2 regions of the Phycicoccus sp. 3266 genome follow, and region 1 is predicted to be linked to the other one. Evidence: predicted binding sites of a transcription regulator. Region 1 holds the regulator's gene; the other holds the start of a gene.

Region 1 (15,219 bases):
CTCAACCACTCGACCCTCAACATCGCCAACGCGCTCGGCGCCTGGCTCGGGTCGATCGTGCTCGCGGCCGGTCTGGGGTACGAGTGGCCCTCGCGGGTCGGTGCGATGCTCGCCGTCCTCGGCGTGGGCATCGCCCTGTGGTCGCTCGCCCTCGACCGTCGGACCGCGGCGCGCTCGGCCTGACAGAGGGCGCCGAAGTCCCAGACCTCGGCGCCAGGGGGTGGGTGGAACCCCGAAGTCCCAGACTTCGGCCTACAGGGGTGCGTGGAACCCCGAAGTCCCAGACCTCGGGGCGCAGGTGGTCGGGAACGGCAGGCCCGGGTGGGGCGTCACCGGCACACCGCGGCGCATGGGAGGATGGACCGATCCGTCCGTCCGACGTCCTCGTGAGGTTCGAAGCACCCGTGTCCCCCCTGGCCCGCACCGCGCTGCAGCCTGCCGCGACGCCGCCGGAGCTGATCCGGAACTTCTGCATCATCGCCCACATCGACCACGGCAAGTCGACGCTGGCCGACCGGATGCTTCAGATGACCGGCGTCGTCGACGAGCGGGCCATGCGCGCCCAGTACCTCGACCGCATGGACATCGAGCGCGAGCGCGGGATCACGATCAAGTCGCAGGCCGTCCGCATGCCGTGGGAGCTCGACGGCACGACCTACGCGCTCAACATGATCGACACCCCCGGGCACGTCGACTTCACCTACGAGGTGTCGCGGTCCCTGGCGGCGTGCGAGGGCGCGGTGCTGCTCGTCGACGCGGCGCAGGGCATCGAGGCGCAGACCCTGGCGAACCTCTACCTCGCCATGGAGAACGACCTCACGATCATCCCGGTCCTCAACAAGATCGACCTGCCCGCGGCGCAGCCCGAGAAGTATGCCGACGAGCTGGCCGGGCTGATCGGGTGCGACCCCGAGGACTGCCTGAAGGTGTCGGGCAAGACCGGCGTGGGTGTCGAGCCGCTCCTGGACGAGATCGTCCGGCAGCTGCCCGCCCCGGTCGGCGTGGCCGACGCCCCGGCCCGGGCCATGATCTTCGACTCGGTCTACGACACCTACCGCGGCGTCGTCACCTACGTGCGAGTGATCGACGGCCACCTCAGCCCGCGCGAGCGCATCCAGATGATGTCGACGCGGGCGACGCACGAGCTGCTCGAGATCGGCGTCATCAGCCCGGAGCCCGTGCCCTCCAAGGGGCTCGGGGTCGGCGAGGTCGGCTACCTCATCACGGGCGTGAAGGACGTGCGCCAGTCCCGCGTCGGCGACACGGTGACGAACCAGTCCAAGCCGGCCAAGGACGCGCTCGGTGGTTACCGCGACCCCAAGCCGATGGTGTTCTCGGGGCTGTACCCGATCGACGGGTCCGACTACCCCGACCTGCGCGACGCCCTCGACAAGCTCAAGCTCAACGACGCGGCGCTGGTCTACGAGCCGGAGACCTCGGCGGCGCTGGGCTTCGGCTTCCGCATCGGCTTCCTCGGCATGCTGCACCTCGAGATCGTCCGCGAGCGGCTCGAGCGGGAGTTCAACCTCGACCTGATCTCGACGCTGCCGAACGTCGTCTACGACGTGACGATGGACGACGGCAAGGAGATCGTCGTCACCAACCCGAGCGAGTTCCCCTACGGCAAGGTCGCCTCGGTGACCGAACCGGTGGTCCGGGCCACGATCCTCGCCCCGAGCGAGTTCATCGGCGCCATCATGGAGCTCTGCCAGCAGAAGCGGGGGAGCCTGCGCGGCATGGACTACCTGTCCGAGGACCGCGTCGAGATGCGCTACACCCTGCCGCTGGCCGAGATCGTCTTCGACTTCTTCGACCAGCTGAAGTCGCGCACGCGCGGCTACGCCTCGCTCGACTACGAGCCCGACGGCGAGCAGGAGGCCGACCTGGTCAAGGTCGACATCCTGCTGCAGGGCGAGACCGTCGACGCGTTCTCGGCGATCGTCCACAAGGACAAGGCCTACGCGTACGGCGTCATGATGGCCAGCAAGCTCAAGGACCTCATCCCGCGCCAGCAGTTCGAGGTGCCGATCCAGGCGGCCATCGGCGCCCGCATCATCGCCCGCGAGAACATCCGCGCCATCCGCAAGGACGTGCTGGCCAAGTGCTACGGCGGTGACATCAGCCGCAAGCGCAAGCTGCTCGAGAAGCAGAAGGCCGGCAAGAAGCGGATGAAGAGCATCGGCACCGTCGAGGTCCCGCCGGAGGCCTTCATCGCAGCCCTGTCGAGCGACACGGAGAAGTCCAAGAAGTAGGGGTTACCGGCCGGTAGCATCGCCGGCATGGTCGACACGTACGCGCTCTACCGACGGCTCGCGGCATACCCCCAGGGGAACCGGCTGTTCTCGCTCGTCTTCGAGCAGGCGGCGCCCTACTTCCGCTCGGCACGGCCGCGGTTCGTGAGCCTCGAGCCGAACCGCGCCGTGCTGACCGTCCGCAAGCGCCGGCGGGTGCAGAACCACCTGGGCACCGTGCACGTCATCGCCATCTGCAACGGCCTCGAGGCGGCGATGGGGGCGCTGGCCGAGGCGAGCATCCCGCCCACGCGGCGCTGGATCCCCAAGGGGATGGACGTGGCCTACACCGCCAAGGCGACGTCCGACATCACCTGCGTCGCCGAGACCGACCCGGCCGACTGGGAGCGCGGTGGCGACACCGACGTGCCGGTCCGGGTGCGCGGCGTCCGGTCCGACGGCACGACCGTGGTCGAGGGCGTCATCCGCCTCTGGGTGACCGACAGGCCCGACAGGGCCGCCAAGGCGGCCGGCGCCGCCACCTGAGGCTCAGTCGCGCAGGCGCCCGCGGAGCTGGGCGACCTGGTCCTCGCTCCAGCCGTTCTCGAGCAGCCAGCCGGCTGCGCCGCCGTGGCGCTCGGCGAGCACCGCGAGGATGCGCTGCATGGTCTCCGGCCGCGGCAGGTGGTGGCTCATCGGCTGGTCCCGGAGCACCTCCTCGTATGCCGGCCGCGCCATGAGGCGCGCCACGATCGCCTCGATCCGCTCACCGGTGGCGACGTAGTCGGCGACGACGTCCTCGTCCGCGACCCCGGCCACCGAGAGCGCGAGGCCGACCACTGTCCCGGTGCGGTCCTTGCCCGCGGCGCAGTGCACGATCGTCGCTCCACGGCTCTCGGCCACGACCTGCAGCGCGCCGAGGACGGAGTCCGGGCGGTCGGCGAGGTAGCCCAGGTAGTGGCTCGCCCAGTAGTCGTCGTCGCGCCGCGGCGGCTTCGGGCGCTCGGTGCCGGCGGACTTCGACCACGGCAGGACCAGGGCGTCCTCGGCGCTGACCTCCATCTCGTCGTCGCGGAAGAGCGAGTGCCGGTGGTGGGTGGCGAGCTCGCGCACCTGCAGCGGGCCCGGCCCCTCGATCCGCACCTCGATGTCGCTGCGCAGGTCGACGATGTCGGTGACGCCCACCTGCTCGACGAGGTGCCGGACGTCGGCGTCGGTGAGGTCCTGCAGGTTGTCCGAGCGCAGGAGCCTCCCACTGGCGACCGTGGCGCCGTCGGTCGTGGGGAGTCCGCCGACGTCGCGCATGTTGACGACGCCGTCGAGGTCGATCCAGCCGGAGGTGCTCACCCGACCGACTCTAGGTGCCGTCGGTGTCGAGCAGGTGGCCGGCACCCGACGACTCGGCCGCGTCGGCGACGGCAGCCGCGACGACGAGGTCGCTCAGGCCGTTGCCCAGGTTCTGGCAGACGACCCGGCCCGCGGGACGGTCGTGCTCGAGCAGGTCGCCGGTCCAGCCGGAGGGTGACGGGTAGTCCCCGAGCCGCCCGGTCGCCCGGACGGCCTCGAACTGCTCGACGTCGTCGGCGGCCAGCACGGCACCCGTCGCCAGGCCGGGGCCGACGGAGGTCGCGTAGTCCAGCGGCAGCAGCAGCGCGTCCGGGGACACCCACGACGGGTCCAGGTGGGCCCCCACCACCCCGATGCTGAGGGCGGTCACCACGACGGCCGCACCACGCACCGCCTCGGCCGGGTCGTCGGTGGAGCGCAGGCTCACCTCGGGCACCTCGCGGGCGGCCCAGTCCTGCAGGTCCCGCCGCGCCGCCTCGCGCCGGGCGTAGACCCGCACGTCGGTGTGGCCCAGGGCTGCCAGGACGCGCAGGTGCGAGCGCGCCTGGACCCCGGCACCGGTGATGGCCACCGCGGCGCCGTCCGGTGCGAGCGCCTGGATGCACGCCCCGGAGACCGCGGCTGTGCGGGCGGCGGTGAGCACCCCGGCCTGCAGGACGCATCGGGTGCGCCCGGTGCCGCCGTCGTTGACCACCACGAGGCCGTCGGCGGTCGGGAGCCCGGCGGCAGGGTTGTCGGGGAAGATGGTGATCCACTTGCACCCCAGCAGGTTCCGCGCGGGCCACGCGGCAGGCATCGCGTTGGCGAAGCTGCCGGGGACCGTGTGGACGGCCGGCTTCGGCGGGACCTCCACGTCACCGGACGCGCGGGCAACCAGGGCGTCGCGGGCCAGGGCGACGGTCTCGAGCGGTGTCGGGAGCAGGGCCGCCACATCGGCGTCGGTGAGGAAACGCACTCGCCGAACCTACGCGGGACCTGCCCCCGAGGGTTTCCCGGGGCACAAGGTGAGGGCCTCGGAAAGTATGAGTTTCCGAGGCCCTCTACGACTCGGACCGAGGTCCGGGTCGGCGCTCCCACCGAGGTGGGGGCGTGCCACCATTTCTAGTCGCCGGACCGCGGCTCCACAAGGGCTTTCCCGCAGGTGGGAGGCCCTTTTTCGACGGCGTCCGGCGTGTCGCCGGGACACGCCGGACGCGCTGTGACGGGTGGGACGACGGCCTGCCCGGCGGCCGCGGCCGAGCGGCCCCGGAAGCCCTGAGACAATGGTGCCCATGCCCAGCGCCCTGCCCGACGGCGACCCCGCGCCGCCCGACGGGCGGCTGCCGGAGGCCTCGCTCGCGACCCTCGCGGAGCGGCCCTTCGGGGTCTACCTGCACGTCCCGTTCTGCCGGGTCCGCTGCGGCTACTGCGACTTCAACACCTACACGCTGCTCGAGCTCGGCACGGACGGCGCCGGCGTCTCCACGTTCGCCGACGCCGCCCTCAAGGAGCTGGCGCTCGCGGGCGAGGTGCTCGGACCGGCCGTCCCCGAGGTCGGGACCGTCTTCGTCGGCGGCGGCACGCCCACGATGCTGGCCGCCACGGACCTCGCCCGGATGCTGCACGGCATACGGGAGCAGTGGGGGCTCGCCGACGACGCGGAGGTGACGACCGAGGCCAACCCGGACTCGGTGACACCCGAGTCGCTCGGCGTCCTCGCCGACGCCGGCTTCACCCGCGTCTCGCTCGGGATGCAGTCGGCCGTGCCGCACGTCCTGCGCACCCTCGACCGCACCCACGACCCGGCGAACGTCGCCCGCGCGGTCGACGCGGCCCGCGCGGCGGGGCTGCAGGTCAGCCTGGACCTGATCTACGGGACGCCGGGGGAGAGCCTGGCGGACTGGCGCACGAGCCTGGACGCCGTCGTCGCGCTGCAGCCGGACCACGTGTCGGCCTACGCCCTCGTCGTCGAGGACGGCACCCGGCTCGCCGCCCAGGTGCGGCGCGGTGAGGTCGCCGCGCCCGAGGACGACGACGAGGCCGTGAAGTACGAGCTCGCCGACGAGGTGCTCTCGGCCGCCGGCTACGACTGGTACGAGGTGAGCAACTGGGCGAGCCGCCCGGCCGCGCGCTGCCGCCACAACGAGGGCTACTGGGACGACGGCAACTGGTGGGGCGTCGGCCCCGGCGCGCACAGCCACGTCGGCGGCGTGCGCTGGTGGAACGTCAAGCACCCGACCGCGTATGCCGGCCGGGTCGCGGACGGGGTCAGCCCGGCCCACGGCCGGGAGACCCTGACCGCCGAGCAGCGGTACGACGAGCGGGTCCTGCTCGGGGTGCGGCTGGTCGACGGGCTGCCGCTCGCGGACCTGCGCGACGAGGGGCGCACCGCGGTGGCCGGACTCATCGCCGACGGGCTGGTGGACGCGGCAGCGGCCCTGCGCCGCCAGCGCGTGGTGCTGACGAGGCAGGGCCGCCTGCTGGCCGACACCGTCGTGCGACGGCTCCTCGGCCTGCGTTAGTGCTCGGGCAACCGCCCGAGCCGGCTCACTTGACGAAGCGGATGGTGAACGGCGGGTCGTACCACTCCCCGGCGTTGGCCCGCATGGCGGCGATCGCGTGGAGGACCACCGCTGCGACCACGACAATCGGGTAGAGGACGAAGCCGACGAGCACGACCATCAGGACGCCCGAGACGATGAGGCCGATCAGGGCGGTCAGCTGCACGTTCACGGCGTTGGCCGCGTGGGCCCGGACGAACGGGCCGCGGTCGCGGTAGACGAGGTAGATGATCAGGCTGGCGACGAAGCCCAGGGTGCCGGCGCTGACGACCATGGCCACGCCGGAGATGACGTGGGTCAGGGTGGCCCAGGTCCTCTCCTCCTGCTGCGACATCGGCTGCGCGGGCTGCGGCTGGTACTGCGGTTGTTGGGTCATTTCTCCTCCGTGGATGGTGCCTTCACCCAGTCAAGCGCATGGGGACCACGGATCGTCCCGGTTTCGGGGTGCGCTCAGGGCAGCGTCAGGGCCGACCCTGAGCGGTGGCCGCCGCGGCGTCAGTGACCGGGCTCGGTCACGAAGTCGATGAGCTCCTCGACGCTGGCCAGCAGGGTCGGCTCGAGGTCGGCGTACGTGCGGACCGTGCCCAGGATCTGCTTCCACGCCCGGGCGATGTCGGCCTGGCTGTCATGGGCCCAGCCGAGATGGGCGCAGATTCCGTGCTTCCAGGAGGTCCCGCGGGGGATGACCGGCCAGGCGTCGAGCCCGAGCCGCTCGGGTCGCACGCTCTGCCACACGTCGACGTACGGGTGCCCGAGGATCCGCACGTGCGCGGCATACGGCTGCAGGCGGCGGGCCTCCTCCACGACCCGGTGCTCCTTGGTGCCGGGCACGAGGTGGTCGACGAGGACGCCCATCCGGCGTCCGGCGCCGGGGGAGAAGTCCCGGATGGCGGCGGACAGGTCGTCGACGCCGTCGAGCATCTCGACGACGACGCCCTCGATGCGCAGGTCCTCGCCCCAGACCTTCTCGACGAGCTCCGCGTCGTGCCGGCCCTCGACGAAGATCCGGGACCCGCTCGCCACCTTGGCGCGCACGCCCTCGACGGCGCGCGACCCCGAGGCGGTGCGAGACGAGGCCTCCTTCGCCGCGGCGAGCTGGGCCCGCGCCGCTGCTGTCGGGGGAGTCAGGACGACCGGGGCGCCGTCGAGCAGGAAGCCGGGGCCGAGCGGAAAGCCCTTGGTGCGGCCCCGCCGGTCCTCGAGGTGGACGACCCGCATGCCGCCCGCCTTCTCGACCCGGACGACCGCGCCGCACCAGCCGGTCTCGACGTCCTCGACGACCAGGCCGGTCTCGGCCTCCACCTCCGTCGCGCGCCCGCGAGGGGGCTTGCGCCAGTCGGTGGAGAGCACGTCGGAGCCATAGCGGTCGGGCACCGGGGAAGGGTATGCCGGGTGCGCCGGCCGTCCACGCGGACGCGCCGGTCGATGCGGCCGGGACGCGCCGAACGACATAGACTTGGCACTCCGAGGGTGTGAGTGCCAACGTGGGGAGCTGCCACGGACGGCCCCGCCCGCGGTCGAAGTGCCAGCCGAACGGAGGAGCGCCATGAGCGAAGAACGACGCCTCGCCGTGCTGCGCGCCATCGTCCAGGACTACGTCGAGACGTCCGAGCCGGTCGGGTCCAAGGCGCTGCTCGAGCGCCACCACCTCGGGGTGTCAGCGGCGACGGTCCGCAACGACATGGCCGTGCTCGAGGAGGAGGGGCTGATCGCGGCCCCGCATACCAGCGCCGGGCGGGTCCCCACCGACGCGGGGTACCGCCTGTTCGTCGACCGGCTCAGCTCGGTGAAGCCCATGTCCGCGGCGGAGCGCGCCGCCATCGCCCACTTCCTCGAGGGTGCCGTCGACCTCGACGACGTCGTCGACCGCACGGTCCGGCTGCTCGCGCAGCTGACCCGCCAGGTCGCCGTCATGCAGTACCCGTCGCTGACCCGGTCCTCGGTGCGGCACATCGAGTTCGTGCCGATGGGCGGCCAGCGGCTGATGGTCGTGCTCATCGTCAACACCGGCCGGGTCGAGCAGCGGGTCATCGAGACCACCGCCGACCTCACGACGACCGAGGGAGAGGCCACCCTCGGGCTGGTGCGCGCCAAGGTCAACGCCCGGGCCGTCGGGGAGCGCCTCGTCGACGCGTCCGCAGCGCTGTCGTCGCTGCCGGAGGAGTTCGAACCCGCCGACCGCGACCTCGTGCGTGCCGTCGTCCAGTCGCTGGAGGACGCCCTGGTCGAGGAGCGCGAGGAGCGGGTCGTCCTCGCCGGCACGGCCAACCTCGCCCGCGTCGGCACCGACTTCCCGCTCACCATCGGGCCGGTCCTCGAGGCGCTCGAGCAGCACGTCATCCTGCTCAAGCTGCTCGGGACCGCGCGCGAGACCTCCGACGCCGTCTCCGTGCGGATCGGCCACGAGAACCCGTTCGCCGGGCTGCAGTCGACCTCGGTCGTCTCGACCGAGTACGGCACCGGGGCCGACCTCGTCGCCGGGCTCGGTGTCCTCGGCCCGACCCGGATGGACTACCCGACCACCATGGCCTCGGTCCGGGCGGTCGCCACCTACGTCTCCCGGATCCTCGCGCAGTGAGCGCCGGGTCCACCTCCCGCAGGGCCGTCACCGCCGCCGGCTCCCCGACCGTGTCGATGCACCACTGACAAGGATCTTCGTGAACGACTACTACCAGGACCTCGGCGTCTCGCGGGACGCCACCGCCGAGGACATCAAGCGGGCCTACCGCAAGAAGGCCCGCACCCTGCACCCGGACGTGAACCCGAGCCCGGAGGCGGAGGAGCAGTTCAAGAAGGTGTCCCAGGCCTACGACGTGCTCTCCGACCCGGAGAAGCGCCGCTCGTACGACATGGGCGCCGACCCGTACGCCGCCGGGGCCGCGGGCTTCGGCCATGGCTTCTCGTTCAGCGACATCATGGACGCGTTCTTCGGCGCCGGTGCCGGCACCGCCCAGCGCGGCCCGCGCTCGCGCCAGCGCCGCGGCCAGGACGCGCTGATCCGCCTCGACATCGACATGGCCGATGCCGTCTTCGGTGCCGAGAAGGAGCTCACGGTCGAGACGGCCGTCGTCTGCTCCACCTGCCACGGCGACGGCGCCCAGCCGGGCACCTCGCGCCGGACCTGTGACGTCTGCGGCGGTCGCGGGGAGATCCAGCAGGTGCAGCGGTCCTTCCTCGGCCAGGTCATGACCAGCCGTCCCTGCATGACCTGCCAGGGCTACGGCGAGGTGCTCGTCAGCCCCTGCTTCGAGTGCTCCGGCGACGGCCGCGTCCGCACCCGCCGCACGCTGACCATCAAGGTCCCGGCGGGCGTCGACACCGGCACCCGCATCCAGCTCACGGGCGAGGGCGAGGTCGGCCAGGGCGGCGGCCCCGCCGGAGACCTGTACGTCGAGGTGTCCGTGCGGCCGCACGCGACCTTCCAGCGTCGCGGCGACGACCTGCACGCCACGGTCGAGCTGCCGATGACGGCAGCCGCGCTCGGCACGACCCTGAAGCTCGACACCTTCGACGGCTCCCAGGAGCTCGAGGTCAAGCCGGGCACCCAGGCCGGTGACGCGGTCACGCTGCGCGGTCTCGGCGTGACGCACCTGCGCGGCGGCGGCCGTGGCGACCTGATCGTCCACGCCAACGTCATGACCCCGACCCGCCTCGACGAGCAGCAGGAGGAGCTCCTGCGCCAGCTCGCGGTCCTGCGTGGGGAGGAGCGCCCCGAGGGCCGGCTCGCACCCGCCAACCAGGGCCTGTTCGGCAAGCTGCGCGAGGCGTTCAAGGGCCGCTGAGCCCCCACCCGGCCATGACCCTGCCGCTCTTCCTCGTCGACCCGGCCCTCGTGGCCTCCGCCGCGCCCGGCTCCGCCGTGGTGCTCGACGGTCCCGAGGGCCGGCACGCGGCCACGGTGCGCCGCATCGCCGCGGGCGAGCGCGTGCTGCTCGCCGACGGTGCGGGGAGACGTCTGGTCTGCGAGGTTGCGGGAGCCGGCCGCGCCGAGCTCGACCTGCGGGTGCTGGAGGTCGAGGAGGTGGCCGAGCCCCGGCCGCGGTTCGTGCTGGTGCAAGCCCTGGCCAAGGGCGACCGGGACGACCAGGCGGTCGAGGCGGCGACCGAGTGCGGGGTCGACGAGGTGGTCCCCTGGCAGGCGGCCCGGTGCATCGTGCAGTGGCGCGGGGAGCGCGGGGAGAAGGCCCGCGGCAAGTGGGTCGCGACGGTCGTCGCAGCGGCCAAGCAGTCCCGCCGGGCGCGGGTGCCCGTCGTCGCCGAGCTGGCCACGACGAAAGCGCTCGCCGACCGCGTGGCCGGCGCCGCGGCGGCATACGTCCTGCACGAGGACGCCACCACGAGCCTGGCGAGCCGGACGCTCCCGACCGAGGGCGACGTGGTCGTCGTGGTGGGGCCCGAGGGTGGCATCACCCCTGAGGAGGTGGCTGCCCTCGAGGCGGCCGGCGCGGTGGCCGTCAGGTTGGGCGACACCGTGCTGCGGTCCTCCAGCGCCGGTCCGGCCGCGCTCGCGGTGCTGAGCGCGGCCGGACGCTGGCGCTGAGGGCAGGGCCCGCCGACCGGGATCCCGCCGTGGGTCCAGCCGGGGGAGTCAGCCGACGGTGAAGGGCACGGTCCGCTGGGCGGTGATCCCCTGGCCGTCCGCCTGGCTGACCTCGAAGACGCGGATCGAGTAGCTCCCCGCGGGCAGCGTGCCGAGCTGGATCGAGTAGGAGCCCTGTTGGGGCGCACCGGCCGAGGCCATGGTGTGCCCGCTCCTGACCTTCGTGCCGTCGCGGTCGAGCTCCCAGCTCACGGTCGCCTCGAACACGATGGCCTGGCCGGTCACCGTGACCGGCTGCGTCGCGGACACGAGCTGGTCCGGGCGGGGTGAGGTCACCCAGATGGCAGCCAGGTCCTCGTACAGGCGGTCCGCCGACGGCCGGGTGAAGGTGCGGCCCGCCGTCGCGATCGCCCCGAACAGCTTGGCGTCCTTGCCCTGGACCGTGAAGCGGACCGGGACGTTGCCCTTCTGCACCGCCGCCTGCGCCGTCCAGACGAGCTCCTGGACCGCCAGCCGTCGCACGTCGGCCGTCGTGTCCGCGCCCGAGGCGCCCGGCGTGGCGAGGTCGACGGTGATCAGCTTCGGCGAGACCGTGACCGCGCGGATGCTCTGCCCTGCCCACGGCGCGAGGTAGCCACCGTCAGGCGTGGTGGAGGTGGGCGGGCGCAGGGCGAGCCCGAGGGCGGCCTTGGCCCGCGCCGCCGCGTCCCCGGTGGTCACCGGGCCGGGCAGGAACTCGCGGTACAGGCCGTACGCGGTCCTGTCGCCGCCCTGCGGGCCGACGAAGTAGACCGGCAGGGTGGTCGGTCCGGGGCCGGCCGTGAGGATCGCGCTCCCCGAGGTGACGGCCGACGGCGTGGACGGGCCGCTGCCGGTCGGCGCAGGCGCGACCTGCGAGGTGGTGGGCCCGGTCGTGGCAGGCGCTGCCGTGCGCGTGGAACGGTCCTGGCCGGCCCACCACACACCGCCCGCGATGAGGGCGACGGCCGCCGCGGCGGCGACGGGCACGAGCCAGCGGCGCGGGCCGGAACCGGCGCGGGCGCTCACCGGCCCTGCCTCTCGGGCCTGGTGCAGGATCGCCTCGAGGCGGTCTGGTGGTCGGACACTGCGGGTCTCCTCTGCGAGTTCGGTGCGGAGCTGGTCCTCGAGCCTGCGGAGCTCCCCGGGCTCGAGGCGGGGGTCGAAGCGGGCGTCAGGCGTCGGGTGGTCGGTCACGACACCTCTCCCATCCGGTCGCGCAGGCCGGCGAGCCCGCGGTGGGCGTGGGCCTTGACCGAGCCGGCGGAGATGCCGAGGGCGTCGGCGATCTCCGCCTCGCTGAGGTCGAGGTAGTAGCGCATCGTCAGCACCTCTCTCTGGCGCTGCGGCAGGCTGCCCAGCGCTCGGACCATGGACCGCCTCGCCTCCGACCCGAGCGCCCGGTCCTCGGCGCTCGCCTCGGCGCGCCGGCCGGGTGTCCCGGCGTCGGCGCGCTCGCGGGCGAGGTGCCGCTCCTCGACGCCCCGGTGCCGAAGGCTCGACCGCGCGCCGTTGACGACCGACCGGCGCAGGTATGCCGTGGCCTTCTCCGGGTCGCGCAGCGAGTCCCAGCGCCGGTGGACCGCGATGAAGGCCTCCTGGACCACTTCCTCCGCGGCGAGGTCGTCGCGCAGGAGCAGCCACGCCAGCCGGACGAGGCCGGCCCAGTGGGCGGCATACAGCTCCCGCACGCCCTCGTCGGCGCCCGGGTGCCCTTCGTCGCTCCGGTCGCGCACGGCCACGCCCAACGGTCCCACGCCCCTTCGACGCGTTGGTCGACCCCGAGGTTGACGCGCCGGTCGACCGACCTGCGCCGGTTTCCCGGCGCCCCCCACGAGCGGTCCCGGCGCGCAGCCTGCGCCAGGCGCTGGCTAGTCTCTGGACATGGCCGACGCCGACTGCATCTTCTGCAGGGTCCTCTCGGGTGACATCCCCGCTGACGTGGTGCGCGAGGACGAGCACACGGTGGCCTTCCGCGACCTCGAGCCGCAGGCGCCGACCCACGTGCTGGTCATCCCGCGTCGTCACGTCCCGGACGTGGGCACGCTGGCGGTGCAGGCGCCGGACGAGGTGGCCCCGCTGTTCGCGGCCGTGCGCGCCGTCGCCGAGCAGGAGGGGGTGGCCGAGCGCGGCTACCGCAGTGTCTTCAACACCGGGGCCGAGGCCCACCAGACCGTCTTCCACGCCCACGTGCACGTCCTCGGCGGCCGGGCAATGACGTGGCCGCCCGGCTGAGGCGCACCGTAGACTGGGCGGACCATGGCAGACGCTGATCATTCGACCTCACTGGGCGCTGACGCCGACGAGGCCCGCCCAGTGCCCACGCACACCGTCGTGATCCCGCCGCAGGTGCAGATGGTGACCCTCCTCGGTCCGCGCGACGAGCTGCTGCGCACCATGGAGCGGGCCTTCCCGCAGCTGCAGATCCACGTGCGGGGCAACGAGTTCCACCTGTCCGGGCCCAGCGCCGAAGTGGCGCTGGCCGAGCGCACGGTCGACGAGCTGCTCGCCGTCATCGAGGGCGGCCAGCCGCTCAACCGCGACGCCGTCGAGCGCTCGATCCAGATGCTCCGGGCACAGACCGTCGAGCGCCCGGCCGACGTGCTCACCATGAACATCGTCAGCAACCGTGGCCGCACCATCCGCCCCAAGACGCTGAACCAGAAGCACTACGTCGACGCGATCGACGAGCACACCGTCGTCTTCGGCATCGGCCCCGCCGGCACCGGCAAGACGTACCTGGCCATGGCCAAGGCCGTCCAGGCACTGCAGGCCAAGCAGGTCAACCGGATCATCCTGACCCGGCCCGCGGTCGAGGCGGGCGAGCGGCTCGGGTTCCTGCCCGGCACGCTCAACGACAAGATCGACCCGTACCTGCGCCCGCTCTACGACGCGCTGCACGACATGATCGACCCGGAGTCGATCCCGCGGCTCATGGCGGCCGGCACGATCGAGGTCGCGCCCCTGGCGTACATGCGCGGCCGCGCGCAGCCGGTCGACACCCGGGTGCTGACGCCGCAGGGGTGGGCACGGTTCGGCGACCTGCAGGTCGGCGACCTCGTGGTCGGCTCCGACGGCCTGCCGACCCCGGTCCTGGGGGTGTACCCGCAGGGCCGCAAGCCCGTGTACCGCGTGACCGCCCAGGACGGTGCCTCCACCCTGGCGTGCGGTGAGCACCTGTGGACGGTCCGGACTCGCGACGACCGACGTCGTGGGAAGTGGCGCACGCTGCAGACCCAGGACATGGTCGGGTCCCTCCGGTCCTTCCACGCCCACCGGTACGAGCTGCCGCTCGTCGACCCCGTCGAGTTCGTCGGGCACGAGGTGCCGATGCACCCGTACGCGCTCGGTCTGCTGCTCGGTGACGGGTGCACGACCACGTCGACCACGCCGTCCTTCTGCACTGCTGACCCGCAGCTCGCCGAGTCCCTGCAGCGGAAGCTCTCGTCGATGGGCATCGAGGTCACCCACAAGGCCGGCTACGACTACGTCCTGCGCCACCCCGCAGTCGGCCGCGGCGGTCTGCGCGTCGCGAACCCGGTGACCACGGTCATCCGCGACCTCGGCCTCGCGGGCGCGACGTCCGGCCTCAAGTTCGTTCCGGATGTCTACAAGTTCAACGCCGCGTGGGTTCGCTTCGCCGTCCTCCAGGGCCTCCTCGACACCGACGGCGGCCCGGTGACCCAGCGAGGTCGCACCTGCCGCATCCAGTACTCGACGACGTCCCCGCAGCTGCGCGACGACGTGGTCTTCCTCGTGCGCTCCCTGGGCGGTGTGGCGTATGCCCGAACCCGCCCCGCGGAGGGACGCGAGCCCGGCTTCGCCAACGGGCGTCCCGTCACCCACAACAGCGACGCCCACGTCGTGGACATCCGTCTCCCGGAGGGCTTCGTGCCCTTCGGCCTCGAGCGAAAGCGCGCGGCATACGACGCCATGGGTGGTGGGCGGCCCCAGCGGTACATCGAGTCGATCGAGCCGGCCGGCGAGGCTGAGACGATGTGCATCTCGGTCGCGGCGCCGGACAGCCTGTACGTCACCGAGGACTTCCTGCTGACGCACAACACCCTCAACGACGCGTTCATCATCCTCGACGAGGCGCAGAACACCTCGCCCGAGCAGATGAAGATGTTCCTCACGCGCCTCGGCTTCGGCTCCAAGATGGTCGTCACGGGTGACGTCACCCAGGTCGACCTGCCCGACGGCACGCGGTCCGGCCTGCGCGTGGTCCGCGACATCCTGGCCGACGTCGAGGACATCCACTTCTCCATCCTCACGCCGCAGGACGTCGTCCGGCACCGGCTCGTCGGCGCCATCGTCGACGCGTACGGCCGCTGGGACGACGCGCAGCAGAGCCGCGGCCAGCAGGCCCGGGGTGGCCGCGAGCAGGGAGGGCGAGGGCAGCATGAGCGTCGACGTCCTCAATGAGACCGACTACCAGCTCGACGAGCTCGAGCTGGTGGCGCTGAGCAAGTACGTCATGACCCAGATGCGGGTCCACCCGGGCGCGGACCTGTGCCTCCGGCTGGTCGACGAACCGGCCATG
Region 2 (15,219 bases), 850 kb from region 1:
CTCGTGCGTCACGGCATACCCGCCACCGCGGCGCGGCTCGACCCGGACCACGGTGCGCATCGGCTCGATCGTGGCGCCGAGCGACTCCGCGAGCGCGAGGTAGTTCTTGACCAGGGTGTTCTTGGCACCCACCCGGCAGCCGACCATGCAGTTGCCGCACTGGGTGCAGCCGGTGCGCTCCGGCCCCGCGCCGCCGAAGTAGGGGTCGGGGACGCGGCGCCCGGGCATGCCGTAGAACACGCCGGTGGGCGTCTTGCGGTAGGTGTCCTCGACGCCGAGTTCGCGGGCGGCGAGCCGCATGACCTGCTCGACCACCCCGTCGCACGGGTTATCGACGACCCCGAGCATCGTGCTCGCGGTCTCGTAGTGCGGCCCGAGCTCGGCCTGCCAGTCGGTGATGTCGGCCCACTGCCGGTCGGCGAAGAACTCGGCCGGCGGCACGTAGAGAGTGTTCGCGTAGTTCAGCGACCCGCCGCCGACGCCCGCACCGGCGAGCACCACCACGTCGGGCAGCCGGTGCACCCGCTGCACGCCGAAGCACCCCAGGCGCGGCGCCCACAAGTACCGGCGCAGGTCCCACGACGTCCTGGCGAAGTCCTCGTCGGCGAACCGGCGCCCGGACTCCAGCACGTGCACCCGGTAGCCCTTCTCGGCCAGCCGCAGCGCCGTCACCGATCCACCGAAGCCCGACCCGACGACCACCACGTCGTGGTCGAAGCCGCCGTCCACGCTCACCGGCGACCGACCGCCTTGAGCGCCTGCAGCGCCGAGGTCATCACCCGCACGTAGGTCTCCTGCGACATGCCGAACGCCGGCGCGATCGGCAGGCCGTACTGCACCGTGACGTTCTGGGACTCGGTGTACTTGAGGATGCCCTCGGCACCGTGCCGCCGGCCGACGCCCGACTGCTTCATGCCGCCCATCGGGCTGGCGACGCTCCCCCACGCCGCGGCATACCCCTCGTTCACGTTGACGGTGCCGGCGTGGATGGCGGTCGCGACGCGCCGGGCCCGCGCGACGTCACGCGACCAGACGGAGGCGTTGAGGCCGTAGTCGGTGTCGTTGGCGAGCCGGATGGCCTCCTCGTCGCTGCCCACCCGGTAGACCGACACGACCGGCCCGAACGTCTCGCCGTCACGCAGGTCCATCGCGCTCGTGACGCCCTCGAGGACCGTCGGCTCGTAGAAGTACGGACCGAGGTCCGGGCGGGGCCGGCCGCCGGCCAGCACACGCGCACCCTTGGCGCGGGCGTCCTCGACGTGCGCGCTCACGCGGTCGAGCTGGGCCTGCGAGACGAGCGAACCCATGTCGGGCCCGTAGGCGAGGTCGGCGCCGAGCCGCATCGCCTTCACGGCCGCGACGAACCGGCTGGTGAACTCCTCCGCCACCGCGTCGTGGACGAGCAGCCGCTCGACCGAGATGCACAGCTGGCCACCCGAGGAGAAGCACGCCCGCACCGCTCCGTCGACCGCGCGGTCGAGGTCGGCGTCGTCGGCGACGTACATGGAGTTCTTGCCGCCGAGCTCGAGGGAGTACCCCACCAGCCGGCTGGCGACGGACTCGGCCACGGCGCGGCCGGTCGCGGTCGACCCGGTGTAGCAGACGTAGTCGGTGAGGTCGACGACCGCCTGGCCCACCGTGGGACCGTCACCGAGGACGACCTGCAGCACCGACTCGGGCAGCCCCGCCTCGGTCAGCAGCTGCACGGCCTGGAGCGCGGTGAGCGAGGCCTGGAGGTCGGGACGCAGGACGACCGCGTTGCCCGCCATGAGCGCGGGGATGGCGTCGGTGATGGCGAGGCTGAGCGGGTAGTTCCACGGGCTGACGACACCCACCACCCCGCGGGGGTGGTGGTGCTCGGTGCTCTGCGTGAGCACCGGGAACAGACCGGGGCGCCGCCGCGGGCGCAGGTATGCCGCGGCCGAGCGGGCGTAGTGCCGCGCCACGATCGCCACGTCGGCGACCTCCTCGAAGGCCTGCGCGCGGGTCTTGCCCGACTCGAGCTGCACGATGTCGAGCAGCTGGACCTGCCGCTCGAGCACGAGGTCGTGGTAGCGCAGGAAGACGCGCTGCCGCACCTCCATCGGCGTCCGTGCCCAGGCCCGCTGCGCCGCGCGGGCGGCGTCGACGGCCACGGCGACGTCCTCGCGCGTCGAGAGCGGGAGCGTCGCGAGCGGCGCGCCGGTCAAGGGCGTGACGCTGCGGTGCTCGGCCGCCCGCGGGGCGCACACGACGCGCCGGGTGAGCCGGCGCACGAGCCCCGGGTCCACGGCATACGTCGCGGTGGGGTCGGTCTCGGGATCGGCGATAAGGTCCGGAGCCATGGCGTCAGCCTAGGTCCGCGATGCCTTCCTTACCAGTAGTCAGTTACGCGACCTGCCCCACACGCCCCCTTGCTGCCACGTGGTCGTCACGCAGCCGCCCATCAGCGCACGGCGGTGACGTCCTGCCGGCAACGCGTCGGGAAGACCCCCGCGCGGGTCAGCTCTGCTGGTAGGGGGCGACGACGACCTCGACCCGCTGGAACTCCTTGACGTCGGAGTACCCGGTCGTGGCCATGGCGCGGCGCAGGGCGCCCACGAGGTTGGTCGTGCCGTCGGCGACGCGACCCGGCCCGAAGAGGATCTGCTCGAGCGAGGCGACCGCCCCGACCTCGACCCGCGAGCCACGCGGAAGCTCCTGGTGGTGCGCCTCCGGGCCCCAGTGCAGCCCGCGACCCGGCGCGTCGGTGGCCCGGGCGAGCGCCGCGCCGAGCATGACGGCGTCGGCGCCACAGGCGATCGCCTTGACGATGTCGCCGCTCGTGCCCACGCCGCCGTCGGCGATCACGTGGACGTAGCGGCCGCCGGACTCGTCGAGGTAGTCGCGGCGGGCGGCGGCCACGTCGGCGATGGCACTGGCCATGGGGGCGTGGATGCCGAGGGTGCGGCGGGTGGTGTGCGCCGCGCCGCCGCCGAAGCCGACGAGGACGCCGGCCGCGCCGGTGCGCATGAGGTGCAGGGCCGCGGTGTACGACGCCGCGCCGCCGACGATGACCGGCACGTCGAGCTCGTAGATGAAGCGCTTGAGGTTGAGCGGCTCGGCCCGGCCGGACACGTGCTCGGCGCTGACGGTGGTGCCGCGGATGACGAAGAGGTCGACCCCGGCGTCGACCACGGTCTTCCAGAACTGCTGGGTGCGCTGCGGGCTCAGGGCGCCCGCCACGGTGACACCGGCCTCGCGGACCTCGCGCAGGCGCTGCGCGATGAGCTCGGGCTGGATCTCCGGGGCGTACAGCTCCTGCATGCGGGCGGTCGCGGTGGCCGGGTCGAGCGTGGCGATCTCGGCCAGGACCGGCGCCGGTTCCTCGTAGCGGGTCCACAACCCCTCCAGGTCGAGGACGGGCAGCCCCCCGAGGCGGCCGAGCGCGATGGCCGACTCGGGCGACATCACCGAGTCCATCGGAGCCGCGATGACCGGGATGTCGAAGTGGTAGGCGTCGATCTGCCAGCCGACCGAGACCTCCTCGGGGTCGCGCGTGCGGCGCGAGGGCACCACGGCGATGTCGTCGAAGGAGTAGGCCCGGCGTCCGCGCTTGCCGCGTCCGATCTCGATCTCAGTCACCGCGCAAGGCTATCGGCCACGGCCCGCCCGGCCGAATGCGCGGGATGCACGGCGCCCCGCCGCCGGGTGAGGGGTGCCGACGACGGGACGCCTGGGACGCCGTACCACGCACAGCGTGGTGACGACGAAACCATGGTGCTCCCCTGCTCGGCCCGAGGGGGGCGGGCCGTCCTGGAAGCGTACGGTCGCCCGGTCGGGCGGCGGATCACCCCAAAGGCGTACGCGACCTCCCGCACGCGTCTGGACGCCCGCGCGGACTGTCCGGCCGGACGCGGCCCCGCCCTCCTGGACACCTCCGCCGACCGGCCCGGCGTGCCCGGCCGGGAGGTGGGCGAGTCAGCGACCGCCGTAGTTCGGCGCCTCGACGGTCATCTGGATGTCGTGCGGGTGCGACTCCTTGAGCCCGGCCGAGGTGATCCGCACGAACTGGCCCCTCGCCTTGAGCTCGGGGATGGTGCGGGCGCCCACGTAGAACATCGACTGCCCCAGCCCGCCGACGAGCTGGTGCACGACGTTGGCCAGCGGGCCGCGGTAGGCCACCTGACCCTCGATGCCCTCGGCGATGATCTTGTCGTCGCTGCTGACGTCGGCCTGGAAGTACCGGTCCTTGGAGTAGGACTTCTTGCCGCGGGAGGCCATCGCGCCGAGGGAGCCCATGCCGCGGTAGGACTTGAACTGCTTGCCGTTGACGAAGATGAGGTCGCCCGGCGACTCCTCGCAGCCCGCGAGCAGCGAGCCGAGCATGACCGTGTCCGCCCCGGCGACGATGGCCTTGGCGATGTCGCCGGAGTACTGAAGGCCGCCGTCGCCGATGACCGGCACCCCGGCTTCGCGGCAGGCGAGCGACGCGTCGTAGATGGCGGTGACCTGCGGGACGCCGACACCGGCGACGACGCGGGTCGTGCAGATCGAGCCGGGGCCGACGCCGACCTTGACCGCGTCCACGCCCGCGTCGACCAGCGCCTGCGCACCGGCGCGGGTCGCGACGTTGCCGCCGATGACCTGGACGTGCCTCATGGCGGGGTCGGCCTTGAGCTTGCGGACCATCTCGAGCATCAGCCGGGCGTGGCCGTTGGCGGTGTCCGCGACGAGCACGTCGACGCCGGCCTCGACGAGCCGGGTCGCGCGCTCCCACGCGTCGCCGAAGAAGCCGATCGCCGCACCGACGAGCAGCCGGCCGTGGTCGTCCTTGCTCGCGTCCGGGAACTGCTCGGACTTCACGAAGTCCTTGACGGTGATGAGTCCGGCGAGCCGGCCCTCGTCGTCGACAAGTGGCAGGCGCTCGCGCTTGTGCTGGCGAAGCAGGGCGGTGGCGTCCTCACGCGAGATGCCGACGCCTCCGGTGACCAGCGGCATGGGGGTCATGACGTCGCGGACCCTGGTGGTCTGCCACTCCGCCACCGGGGTGAAGCGCAGGTCGCGGTTGGTGATCATGCCGAGCAGGTGGTTGCCCTCGTCGACGACGGGCAGGCCCGAGACGCGGTACTCGCCGCAGCGGCGGTCGAGCTCCTCGAGGGTCGCGTCGGGGCCGATGGTGACGGGGTTGCTGATCATGCCCGTCTGCGTCCGCTTCACGAGGTCGACCTGGTAGGCCTGGTCCTCGATCGACAGGTTGCGGTGCAGGATGCCGATGCCGCCCTGTCGGGCCATCGCGATCGCCATGCGCGACTCGGTGACGGTGTCCATGGCCGCCGAGATGAGCGGGATCCGCAGCGATATCTCCCGGGTCAGCCGGGCGGTGGTGTCGACGTCGGACGGGATGACGTCCGTCTCGTTCGGCAGGAGCAGGACGTCGTCGTAGGTCAGGCCCAGCTTGGCGAAGGGGTCGTGGGCCGGCTCGGCGAGCGCGGCGCCGGTCGCGGGGGCCGCAGCGGCCTCGTGAGCGGTCAGGTCGGGCAGGCGGTCGTCGACACCAAGGCTCATTGCCCAATCGTAAACCGGCCGCGGACGCCCCTCGTGCGCGCATGGTGCCCGGGCAGCGGGCCGGCGCAGCCACGGCATACGGCCGTCCCGGCCCGGTGTCCACCATCCGGGACCTCGACGGGGACCTGCGCGGCCTTGAACAAGTCCATACGTTCCGCACGGCCCGGGGGTCCTCCCCGAGCGGTAGCGTCCGAAGCGTGCGGCAGCGTGCCGCGGGAGAGCAGGACGACATGGCTGAGTTGTCACGGCTGCCGGGACCCGTCGCCGATCTGTGGGAGTGGCAGCTGCAGGGCTCCTGCCGCCAGAGCAACCCCGACGTCTTCTTCCATCCCGAGGGTGAGCGCGGGCCCGCCCGCCGGTCCCGGGACTCCGAGGCCAAGCAGGTCTGCCTCGGCTGCCCGGTCCTGGCCCAGTGCCGCGAGCACGCCCTGCGGGTGCGCGAGCCGTACGGCGTGTGGGGTGCGATGACCGAGGACGAGCGCGAGGCGCACTACGCCGGACACGCGGCCCCCGCGGCCAGCTGACGCTCCTAGACTCGAGGGCGTGAGCCTGCTCGAGATCCCGATCCGTGACGAGTCCATCCGGCTCGGCCAGCTGCTCAAGCTCGCCGGCGTGGTCGAGGACGGCGCCATGGCACGGGCGGTGGTCGAGAACGGCGAGGTCCTGCTCGACGGCGCCGTCTGCCTGCGCCGCGGCACCCAGGTGCGTCCCGGCCAGACCGTGGAGTATGCCGGGGAGTCCATCCAGGTGGTCGGCCCCGCCTAGCTGGACATCGCACCTAGCGGTAGGAGACGTCGAGCCCGGTGCTGACCATCGCGGCGGACGCCGGGCCGAGCCGGAGCCACTCTCCGCGGTCGAAGTCGACGCCGAGCTGCTCCGGGCACGCCCCCGCGAGGTCCACGACCCGGCCGCTCGTGGTCCGGGCCCGGATGACGAACAGGCCGTTGGAGGGCCGGCACGGCGGTCGCGCCCGGCGGGTGGAGCCGTGCGTCGCGAGCTCGGCGTCGAGCTGGGCCACCTGTGACTGCGCCAGGACCAGCCTCGTGACGGGGCGCATCCTGGGGACCCGGCCGCTCACCGGCAGCGGGTGCAGGCACAGGGTCGCCAGGTCGAAACGCGTCCCGCGCGGAAGCGGCTCGGCCGGCGACGCGGCCGGCTGCAGGTCGAAGACCGGCGGGCAGGTGAGGAAGCCGTCGTCCCAGCGCGACTGGGCGCGCACGGTGTCCTGCTCCGCCTCGGCGCGGTAGAAGCTGTCGAGGGCGGGCCACCCGTTGCAGCGCAGGCTCTCGTTCGCATAGGTCGCGACGTGGCCGTCGGACGACTCGACGACCACTCGGAAGGCAGGTCCCTGGGGGACGTCGCCGCAGCCCGACCCGGCATCCCGCCTCGCGATGGAGATCATCGCGACCGCCCGGGCGTCCGTCACGGGCTGCGACGGGGGCAGGTAGCCGGTCCAGACCGAGTCGTCGTCGGTCCGGGCGCACACCACGACCGCGACCACCGGGTTGCCGGGCGCCCCGAGCCCCGACCCGGGCGGCACGGAAGGTGCGTCCTGGCGCCGCTCGCAGTCCGAGGAACCGAGCGCCGTGCGGGACGGCGTGGGAGCCGACGTGGGGGGTGCCGGTGCCCCCAGCCTGGGTGCGGCCACGGAGGCCGCCACGGCGGCGGCACCCAACAGGACCACGGCGGCCCCGGCCCACCCGACGAGCCGTCGAGCCCTCGGCGGGCGCCGGACCGGCACCCCGGTGAGCCCGTCGAGGGATGGATCCGCCGGGGCGAGGCGGTCCAGGGCGGCGGCGAGCGCCGGCTCGTCGAGCCCGGTGGTCGCGGCCAGCGAACCGACGGCGCCCTCGCGGCGACGGCGCGCGGCTGCCACGGGTTCGTCGAGCGCCGCGGCGAGCCGGGCGTCGGCGAGCCCGTCGAACAGCGCCAGGACCACCCGCGCGCGGTCGGCGGGCGCGAGGTCCATCAGCGCCTGGAGCACCTCACGGTCCCCCGCCGGCGGGGCCGGGAGCTGCCGTTGCCCTGGCCGGCCCGGCCGACCGTGGCCGTGCCGGTGCAGGTCGACGAGCACCCGCCGCAGCTCGACGTCGTACGAGCCCGCACCGACCTCGGCCAGGTGGGCCCACCGCGGCCAGGCCCGCGCGAGCGTCGCCCCCACGAGCCGGCGTGCACCCTCGTCGCTGCCGGTGAGCAGCCAGGCGGTGCGGAGCAGGTCGACGCCACGGGCCTCGACGTACTCCTCGAAGCCCGGCGCGGACGCATACCGCTCCATCGCGACCACCTAGCCGGTGCGCCCGCACACCCCGTGGCACCCGGGCGACCTCCCCAATGTCGCACACGGTCCGGGCGCTGTGCAGGGACGGACAGGGGAAGCCCGGGACGCCGGACGGGGCCGGGCACGGCGAGGGCCCGCCCCCACCGTGGTGGGAGCGGGCCCTCGCGAACCGGGAAGGCGGCTGGCTCAGTGGCCGTGGCCGTGTCCGTGACCGCCTGCGGCCTCGGGCTCGTCTTCCTTCTTCTCCACGACGAGGGTGTCGGTGGTCAGGACCATCGACGCGATCGAGGCGGCGTTGCGCAGGGCGGAGCGGGTGACCTTGACCGGGTCGATGACGCCGGCCTTGACCAGGTCGACGTACTCGCCGGTGGCCGCGTTGAGGCCGTTGCCGACCTCGAGCTCGCGCACCTTGGAGACGGCGACGTAGCCCTCCATGCCGGCGTTCTCGGCGATCCAGCGCAGCGGCTCGGCCGCGGCCTTGGCCACGATCGCGGCGCCGACCTTCTCGTCGTCCTCGAGGCCGAGGCCCTCGATGACCGAGGAGGCGTGGACGAGGGCGGAGCCGCCACCGGCGACGATGCCCTCCTCGATGGCCGCGCGGGTCGCGGAGATCGCGTCCTCGATGCGGTGCTTCTTCTCCTTGAGCTCCACCTCGGTGTGGGCGCCGACCTTGATGACGCAGACGCCGCCGGCGAGCTTGGCGAGGCGCTCCTGGAGCTTCTCGCGGTCCCAGTCGGAGTCGGTGCGCTCGATCTCGGCCTTGATCTGGTTGACCCGGCCGGTGACGTCGTCGGCCGAGCCCGCCCCGTCGATGATCGTGGTGGTGTCCTTGGTGACGACGACGCGGCGGGCCTGGCCCAGCACGTCGAGGTCGGCCTGGTCGAGCTTGAGGCCGACCTCCTCGGAGATGACCTGGCCACCGGTGAGGACGGCCATGTCCTGCAGCATCGCCTTGCGGCGGTCGCCGAAGCCGGGCGCCTTGACGGCCACGACGTTGAACGTGCCGCGGATCTTGTTGACGACCAGGGTCGACAGCGCCTCGCCGTCGATGTCCTCGGCGATGATCAGCAGCGGCTTGCCGCTCTTGACGACCTTCTCCAGGACCGGCAGGACGTCGGCGATCGCGGAGATCTTGCCCTGGTTGATGAGGACGTAGGCGTCCTCGATCACGGCCTCCATGCGCTCGGCGTCGGAGATGAAGTAGGGCGAGATGTAGCCCTTGTCGAACTGCATGCCCTCGGTGAACTCGAGCTCGGTCGTCGCGGTCGAGGACTCCTCGACGGTGATGACGCCGTCCTTGCCGACCTTGTCGAAGGCGTCGGCGATGGTCGACCCGATGGTCTGGTCCTGCGCGGAGAGCGCGGCGACCTGGGCGATCTCGTCCTTGCCCTCGATCTCGCGGGCGACCTTGAGCAGCTGGTCGGACACGGCCTCGACGGCCTTGTCGATACCGCGCTTGAGGCCGGACGGGGCGGCACCGGCGGCGACGTTGCGCAGGCCCTCCTTGACCATGGCCTGGGCGAGCACGGTGGCGGTGGTGGTGCCGTCACCCGCGACGTCGTTCGTCTTTGTGGCGACCTCCTTGGCGAGCTGGGCGCCGAGGTTCTCGTAGGCGTCCTCGAGCTCGACCTCACGGGCGATGGTGACACCGTCGTTCGTGATGGTGGGGGCGCCCCACTTCTTGTCAATGACGACGTTGCGGCCCTTGGGGCCGAGCGTCACCTTGACGGCGTTCGCGAGCGCGTCGACACCGCGCTCGAGCGACTTGCGAGCGGAGTCGTTGAACTCCAGCGTCTTGGCCATGAAAGTCCTTCGTTCTCAGTGAAGTTCGGCGGTATGCCGAGCTGCCGGCATAGGCGGGAAGGGTGCGTTGCGCACAACGCAGCACGCCCCGCGCGCGACCCCAGCGGGGCCCGCCGGGGCGTGCTGTGTGTGGTGCGTCGTCAGCCGACGACGGCGAGGACGTCGCGCGCGGAGAGGATGAGGTACTCCTCGCCGCCGTGCTTGATCTCGGTGCCGCCGTACTTGCTGTAGATCACGCGGTCGCCGACGGTGACGTCGAGCGGGATGCGGTTGCCGTGGTCGTCGATGCGACCGGGACCGATCGCGAGGACCTCGCCCTCCTGGGGCTTCTCCTTCGCGGTGTCCGGGATGACGAGGCCGGACGCGGTGGTCTGCTCGGCCTCGACGCTCTTGACGACGATGCGGTCTTCGAGCGGCTTGATGGAAACCGACACGATGGTGACCTCCCCTTCGGGAATGTCGGAGTGGACAGGTGGATGCTGTGCGTCGCAGTCGTTCGGCCGCCGTCGCGGGGGTCGGCCTGGCTCCTGCGTTAGCACTCGGCGAACCGGAGTGCCAACGGCAAATCTAGGCACCGTGTTAGCACTCGGTCAACTCGAGTGCCAACCTGTGTGGCGCCGTTCGCCGAGGGCGGACGGCGGCCGGCCGGCCACCGCGCGGCCGACACCGAAATGCGGTTGCCGGTGCGGGCCGCCCACGGGCAGGGTCAGGGCCGTGACCGACCCCGTGAGCACGCCGCCCCACTCCCCTCTCGCCGACGCCCCCGGGGCCGCTGCGGACCCCGCCGCCCTGCTGCGCGCGTACGACGAGCAGCTGCGCGTCGAGGTCGCCTCGGCCGTCGGGGTCGAGCGGATCGGGCCGCTGCACTGCGCCACCTACCTTGGCGGCCGCGGCTTCATCACCTACCGGAGCCTGAACGCCGACGGCGAGCCCGCGACCGAGGAGCGCGTCCGCGAGCTCGTCGAGGCGGCGCTGGCGCACTACGAGCAGGACCCGTCGACAGCCCGGGTGGAGTGGAAGACGCGTGGCCACGACCACGCCCCCGGCCTGCACGAGGCCCTGGTGGGCGCCGGCTTCGTGCCGGACGAGCCCGAGTCGGTGATGGTCGGCGAGGCCCGGCTGCTCGCCTACGACGTGGACCTCCCGGAGGGGGTGGTCGTCCGGCAGGTGACCGACGAGGGCGACGTCCGGCGGATGCTGGCGATGCAGGCCGAGGTGTTCGGCGACTCCCCCGAGTTCGCCGCCGAGATCGAGGAGCAGGTCTTCCACCGGCTCCGGACCCGCGACGACATGGAGATGTGGGTGGCGGAGGTCGGCGGCGAGGTCGTGAGCGCCGGCCGGCTCGAGCCGGTCGAGGGCACCGAGTTCGCGGGGATCTGGGGCGGGGCCACCCGCCCCGAGTGGCGCGGCCGCGGCATCTACCGCGCGCTCACGTCGGCCCGCGCACGGTCGGCCCTGCGCCACGGCAAGCGGTACGTCAACAGCGACTCGACCGAGTTCTCCCGCCCCATCCTCGAGCAGTCCGGCCTGGTCAAGGTCACCACCACGACCCCCTACGAGTGGCGCCGCGGCCGCTGACCGACCTCTCGAGCGCGGTAGGGAACAATGCCGCGCATGGACCTGGCCCTGCTGCGACGGCTCACCACCGGTGAGGGGTGGGGCCTGCTCCAGTCGCTCCCGCCGTACGACGAGAAGGAGGCGCTGGCGCTGCAGGACCGGCTGCGCGGTGTGGGCTTCGACGCCGACCTCGTCGCGGCGGCGCTCAACCAGTCGCGTCTGCGCGCCCGGGCGGCGGACAAGTTCGGCGAGTTCGCCCAGGGCATGGTCTTCACCTCCGACGGCCTCGAGCAGGCGACCCGGCTGGACGTCGCGGCGCGGCACGCCCAGCGCTTCCGCCAGGCAGGCATCTCCACCGTCCACGACCTCGGCTGCGGCATCGGCGCCGACGCCATGGCGATGGCCGGCCTCGACCTGCGGGTCCGGGCCATCGACGCCGACGAGGTGACGGCAGCCATCGCCGCGGTCAACCTGCGGCACTGGCCCGACTCGACCGCCGTCCAGGGCCGGGTCGAGGAGTTCGTGCCCCCTGCGGGCGAGGGCGCCCGCGGCGTGGGCGCGTGGCTCGACCCGGCGCGGCGTACGCCCGGGGTCGCCGACGTGCACGGGCGCACCCGCCGTCTCTTCGGTCTCGGGGCCATGTCGCCGAGCTGGGAGCAGGTCCAGGAAGTCGCCCGTGCGCTGCCCGCGACCGGCGTGAAGCTCGCGCCCGCGTTCCCCCACCACGCCCTGCCGGCCGGGGCCGAGGCCCAGTGGACCTCCCTCGCCGGCGAGGTACTGGAGTGCGCCGTCTGGTTCGGTCCGCTGGTCCGGACGCCGGGTCGCACGGCCGCCCTGCTGCGCCCCGGCACAGCCCCGGTCGTCGTGACCGAGTCCGACGCCCCGGAGCACGAGCGGGTCGCGTCGTTGGGCGCGGTGGGCTCGTGGCTCTACGAGCCGGACAAGGCCGTCCTGCGGGCGGGGCTCGTGGGTGCCGTGGCAGCGGCCGTCGACGGGTGCGAGCTCGACGAGGGCGTGGGCTACGTCAGCGCCGACCGGGCTGAGGACGTGCCGTTCGCCCGCCGGTTCGTCGTCGTCGAGGCGATGCCGTTCAACGTCAAGGCGCTGCGCGGGTGGCTGCGCGACCACGGCTTCGACCGGCTGACCGTCAAGAAGCGTGGCGTGTCCGTCGACGCGGACCTGCTGCGCCGCCAGCTGCGCCTGCCGGCCAAGGGCTCCTCCGAGGCGACCGTCGTCCTGACCCGCGTGCGCAGCAACCAGGTGGCCCTCATCGTCCGCCCCGCCTGAGTCGACCCCGCCGGGACCCGCAGCAAACTCGTCCGTCCACAGGCGCCCCCACGGTTCCCCTCACGTCCACAGCGACTCGCCGTGACCTCTTTGTGACCTGGCAGGGCCTTCGGTACGGTGACCGCTGGTCCCCCCCCGCCAACCAGGAACTGCCACCCCATGCCCGACCAGCCCACCCGCTCCGGCCGCCACCGCGCGCCCGCCGCGCCCCGACCCCTGCCGCGGCCCCTGCTGTTCGCCCTCCTGCGCCCGACCCGCGCCGGCCTGCTCAAGACCACCGGTGGCCTGGTCGCCGCGGTCGGCGCCCTGAGCGCGTGGTCCGGTCCGATGACGGCGGCGCCCGTCTTCGACCTGGCCGACGCCCCACGCCCCGTCGCCGCCACCACGGTCCGGGCCCCGGAGACCGCCCTGACCGCGCCGCAGACCTACGGCCTCATCGGCTTCGCCGCGACGCCACGTCGCGGCACCTCCGCCTCCCCCACGAAGGCCGCGTCGGCGGACCGCGCCGACAAGGCCGCCTCCCGTGGCATCCGGCGCACGGGCCTGACCCCGGAGCTGGGGCTGACCCAGCACGGACTCGTCGTCCTCAACGCGATCCGCGACCACTTCCCCGAGATCCACAGCTACGGCGGCTTCCGGGCCGGCGACATGGACCACGGCACCGGCAACGCCGTCGACACGATGATCAGCTCGAAGGCGCAGGGCGACGCGGTCGCGGCCTACGTCATGGAGCACGCCGCCGAGCTCGACGTGAAGTACGTCATCTGGTACCAGCGGATCTGGTACCCCAGCAGCGGCACGTGGAAGGCCATGTCCGACCGCGGCAGCCCCACCGCCAACCACATGGACCACGTCCACGTCTCGGTGAACTGACCCCGGCCCCCTAGAGCCCCGGGTCCGGCTGGGCACCGAGCCGGCGCACCGCGTCGGCACCGGCCTCGGACGCCCGCGCCACCGCCCCGGCCCGGTCGGCCCCGCCCGCGAGCGCGGCGGCCAGGGCGCCGCAGAAGGCGTCCCCCGCGCCGGTGGTGTCCACCACCTCGCCCGCGGGCACAGCGACACCCTCGTGCCGCACCCCGTCCCACGAGCAGCCCGCTGCCCCGAACGTCACGAGCAGCGACCCGGGCAGCACGTCACCGTCGGCGAGCAGCATCGCCTCGTGCTCGTTGACCACGAGCGGGTCGGCGAGCGCGGCCACGTCGTGCGGCAGGGCGGCATACGGCGCGGCGTTGACGACCACCCGCACACCGCGGGCGTGCGCCGCCCGCGCGGTCGCCGCGACGACGTCCAGCGGCACCTCGAGCTGGAGCAGCAGGACGTCGCCGGCTCCCCACCCGTCGAGGTCCGGCGTGGTGGCGCGCGAGTTGGCGCCGGGGACGACGACGATCGCGTTCTCGCCGTCGCCGTCCACCGTGACCCAGGCCTGGCCCGTGGCCACGCCCGGCACGACGCGCACCTGGGCCACGTCGACGCCCCGCTCCCGCAGGCGGTCGAGGTATGCCGTGCCGGCGCCGTCGTCGCCGACCGCGCCGGCCATCGCCACCGAGGCACCGGCCTCCGCCGCTGCCACCGCCTGGTTGCCGCCCTTGCCCCCGGCGAACCGGCGCAGGTCCGGGTCGGCGAGCACGGTCTCCCCCGGCCGTGGGTGCCGCTCGACGGACGCGACGAGGTCGACGTTCAGGGAGCCGAGGACGAGGACGCGCCCCATCAGGCCAGGCCGCCGGTGACCGTGTCGAACCAGAGCGTGGCGTAGCGCCGGCCGTCGACCTCGAGGCAGACGTCGATCGTGGACCGCGCGCGGCCGTGCGGGTCGTGGGTGAGGTCGCGGCTCCAGTCGCGGCGGTCGACGATCGTGCGCCCGCGCGACCAGGTGCCGGCGAGCTCGACGCGCACGGGCAGGGTGGCGCGGGTGACACCGGCCGGCTCGATGACGGCGCACACGGCACCGGCGTCGCCGATGGTCGCGGAGTCGCCCCCGAAACGGTCGCACTGGAAGGCGATGAGCCGCGCCGCGAGGTCCGCTCCGTCCCCGGCGGCCGCGTCGAGCAGCGGCTGGACGGACGCCCGGGAGACACGGGGCTCGTAGAACACGTCGAGGCCGTACATCGTGACGGGGATGCCGAGGTCGGCGCAGGCGTCGAGGACGATCGCGGCCGCCTCGGGGTCGTGGAAGACGTTGAACTCGGCGGACGCGGTGGCGTTCCCCTCGGCCGCGGCGCCGCCCATGAACACGACCTCGCGCAGGCCGGCGGCGACCTGCGGGTAGGTCCGCAGCAGGAGAGCGACGTTCGTCAGGGGTGCCAGCGGTACGAGGGTGACGCGCTCGGCCGGGTCGCGCGTCGCCGCGGCCGCGAGGAGCACGTCGCGCAGCAGCTCCACGGCGTGGCGGGGGTCCGGCTCGCGCGTGGACCTTGGCCAGCCGAGGTCCCCCATGCCGTCCCGACCGTGCACGTGCCGGGCGTCGACCGGGTCCTCGAGCAGCGGCAGCGCCGCCCCGGCCGCGACCGGGACGTCCTGGCGGCCGACGACGTCGAGCACCGTCAGGGTGTTCGTCACGACCGTGTCCAGCGGGGCGTTGCCACCGACGCAGGTCACGGCCCGCAGGTCGAGGGCAGGGTGCTGCGCCGCGAGCAGCAGGGCGCACGCGTCGTCGACGCCCGTGTCCACGTCCAGCACGACCGGCAGAGCCATGCGGCGATCCTGCCAGAGCAGCTCCGGCGGACGCCGGTCCGGTCGGTGCCGGTCCGGTCGGTGCCGGTCCGGTCGGT

What was found. Region 1 encodes HrcA, which represses chaperone genes, less so after heat shock. Its sites were predicted from a motif close to TTNGCACTCGNNNNNNNCGAGTGCNAA; they were not measured.
Region 2: a site for HrcA is predicted at 10,187-10,213, ahead of groES (co-chaperone GroES). Genes of this name have one in related genera too.

What each region holds. Positions count from the first base shown of each region.
Region 1 covers NZ_JAVDUW010000001.1:70,945-86,163, reverse strand. The annotation lists gene J2X64_RS00410 (MFS transporter) at 1-183, shown strand, start outside; gene lepA (translation elongation factor 4) at 414-2,252, shown strand; gene J2X64_RS00400 (hotdog fold domain-containing protein) at 2,280-2,777, shown strand; gene J2X64_RS00395 (tyrosine-protein phosphatase) at 2,781-3,578, opposite strand; gene J2X64_RS00390 (ornithine cyclodeaminase family protein) at 3,589-4,533, opposite strand; gene hemW (radical SAM family heme chaperone HemW) at 4,850-6,079, shown strand; gene J2X64_RS00380 (DUF4870 domain-containing protein) at 6,105-6,494, opposite strand; gene J2X64_RS00375 (DUF3097 domain-containing protein) at 6,614-7,492, opposite strand; gene hrcA (heat-inducible transcriptional repressor HrcA) at 7,665-8,696, shown strand; gene dnaJ (molecular chaperone DnaJ) at 8,776-9,900, shown strand; gene J2X64_RS00360 (16S rRNA (uracil(1498)-N(3))-methyltransferase) at 9,915-10,658, shown strand; gene J2X64_RS00355 (Gmad2 immunoglobulin-like domain-containing protein) at 10,707-11,873, opposite strand; gene J2X64_RS00350 (SigE family RNA polymerase sigma factor) at 11,870-12,412, opposite strand; gene J2X64_RS00345 (histidine triad nucleotide-binding protein) at 12,561-12,911, shown strand; partial or broken gene J2X64_RS00340 (PhoH family protein) at 12,936-13,661, shown strand; partial or broken gene J2X64_RS00335 (LAGLIDADG family homing endonuclease) at 13,650-14,468, shown strand; partial or broken gene J2X64_RS00330 (PhoH family protein) at 14,739-15,101, shown strand; gene ybeY (rRNA maturation RNase YbeY) at 15,079-15,219, shown strand, end outside.
Region 2 covers NZ_JAVDUW010000001.1:924,002-939,220, forward strand. The annotation lists gene J2X64_RS04420 (FAD-dependent oxidoreductase) at 1-735, opposite strand, end outside; gene J2X64_RS04425 (succinic semialdehyde dehydrogenase) at 732-2,324, opposite strand; gene J2X64_RS04430 (GuaB3 family IMP dehydrogenase-related protein) at 2,482-3,603, opposite strand; gene guaB (IMP dehydrogenase) at 3,940-5,526, opposite strand; gene J2X64_RS04440 (WhiB family transcriptional regulator) at 5,757-6,050, shown strand; gene J2X64_RS04445 (RNA-binding S4 domain-containing protein) at 6,070-6,291, shown strand; gene J2X64_RS04450 (hypothetical protein) at 6,305-7,801, opposite strand; gene groL (chaperonin GroEL) at 7,991-9,607, opposite strand; gene groES (co-chaperone GroES) at 9,748-10,041, opposite strand; gene J2X64_RS04465 (GNAT family N-acetyltransferase) at 10,397-11,185, shown strand; gene J2X64_RS04470 (THUMP-like domain-containing protein) at 11,222-12,451, shown strand; gene J2X64_RS04475 (hypothetical protein) at 12,611-13,324, shown strand; gene J2X64_RS04480 (PfkB family carbohydrate kinase) at 13,335-14,159, opposite strand; gene J2X64_RS04485 (nucleoside hydrolase) at 14,159-15,142, opposite strand.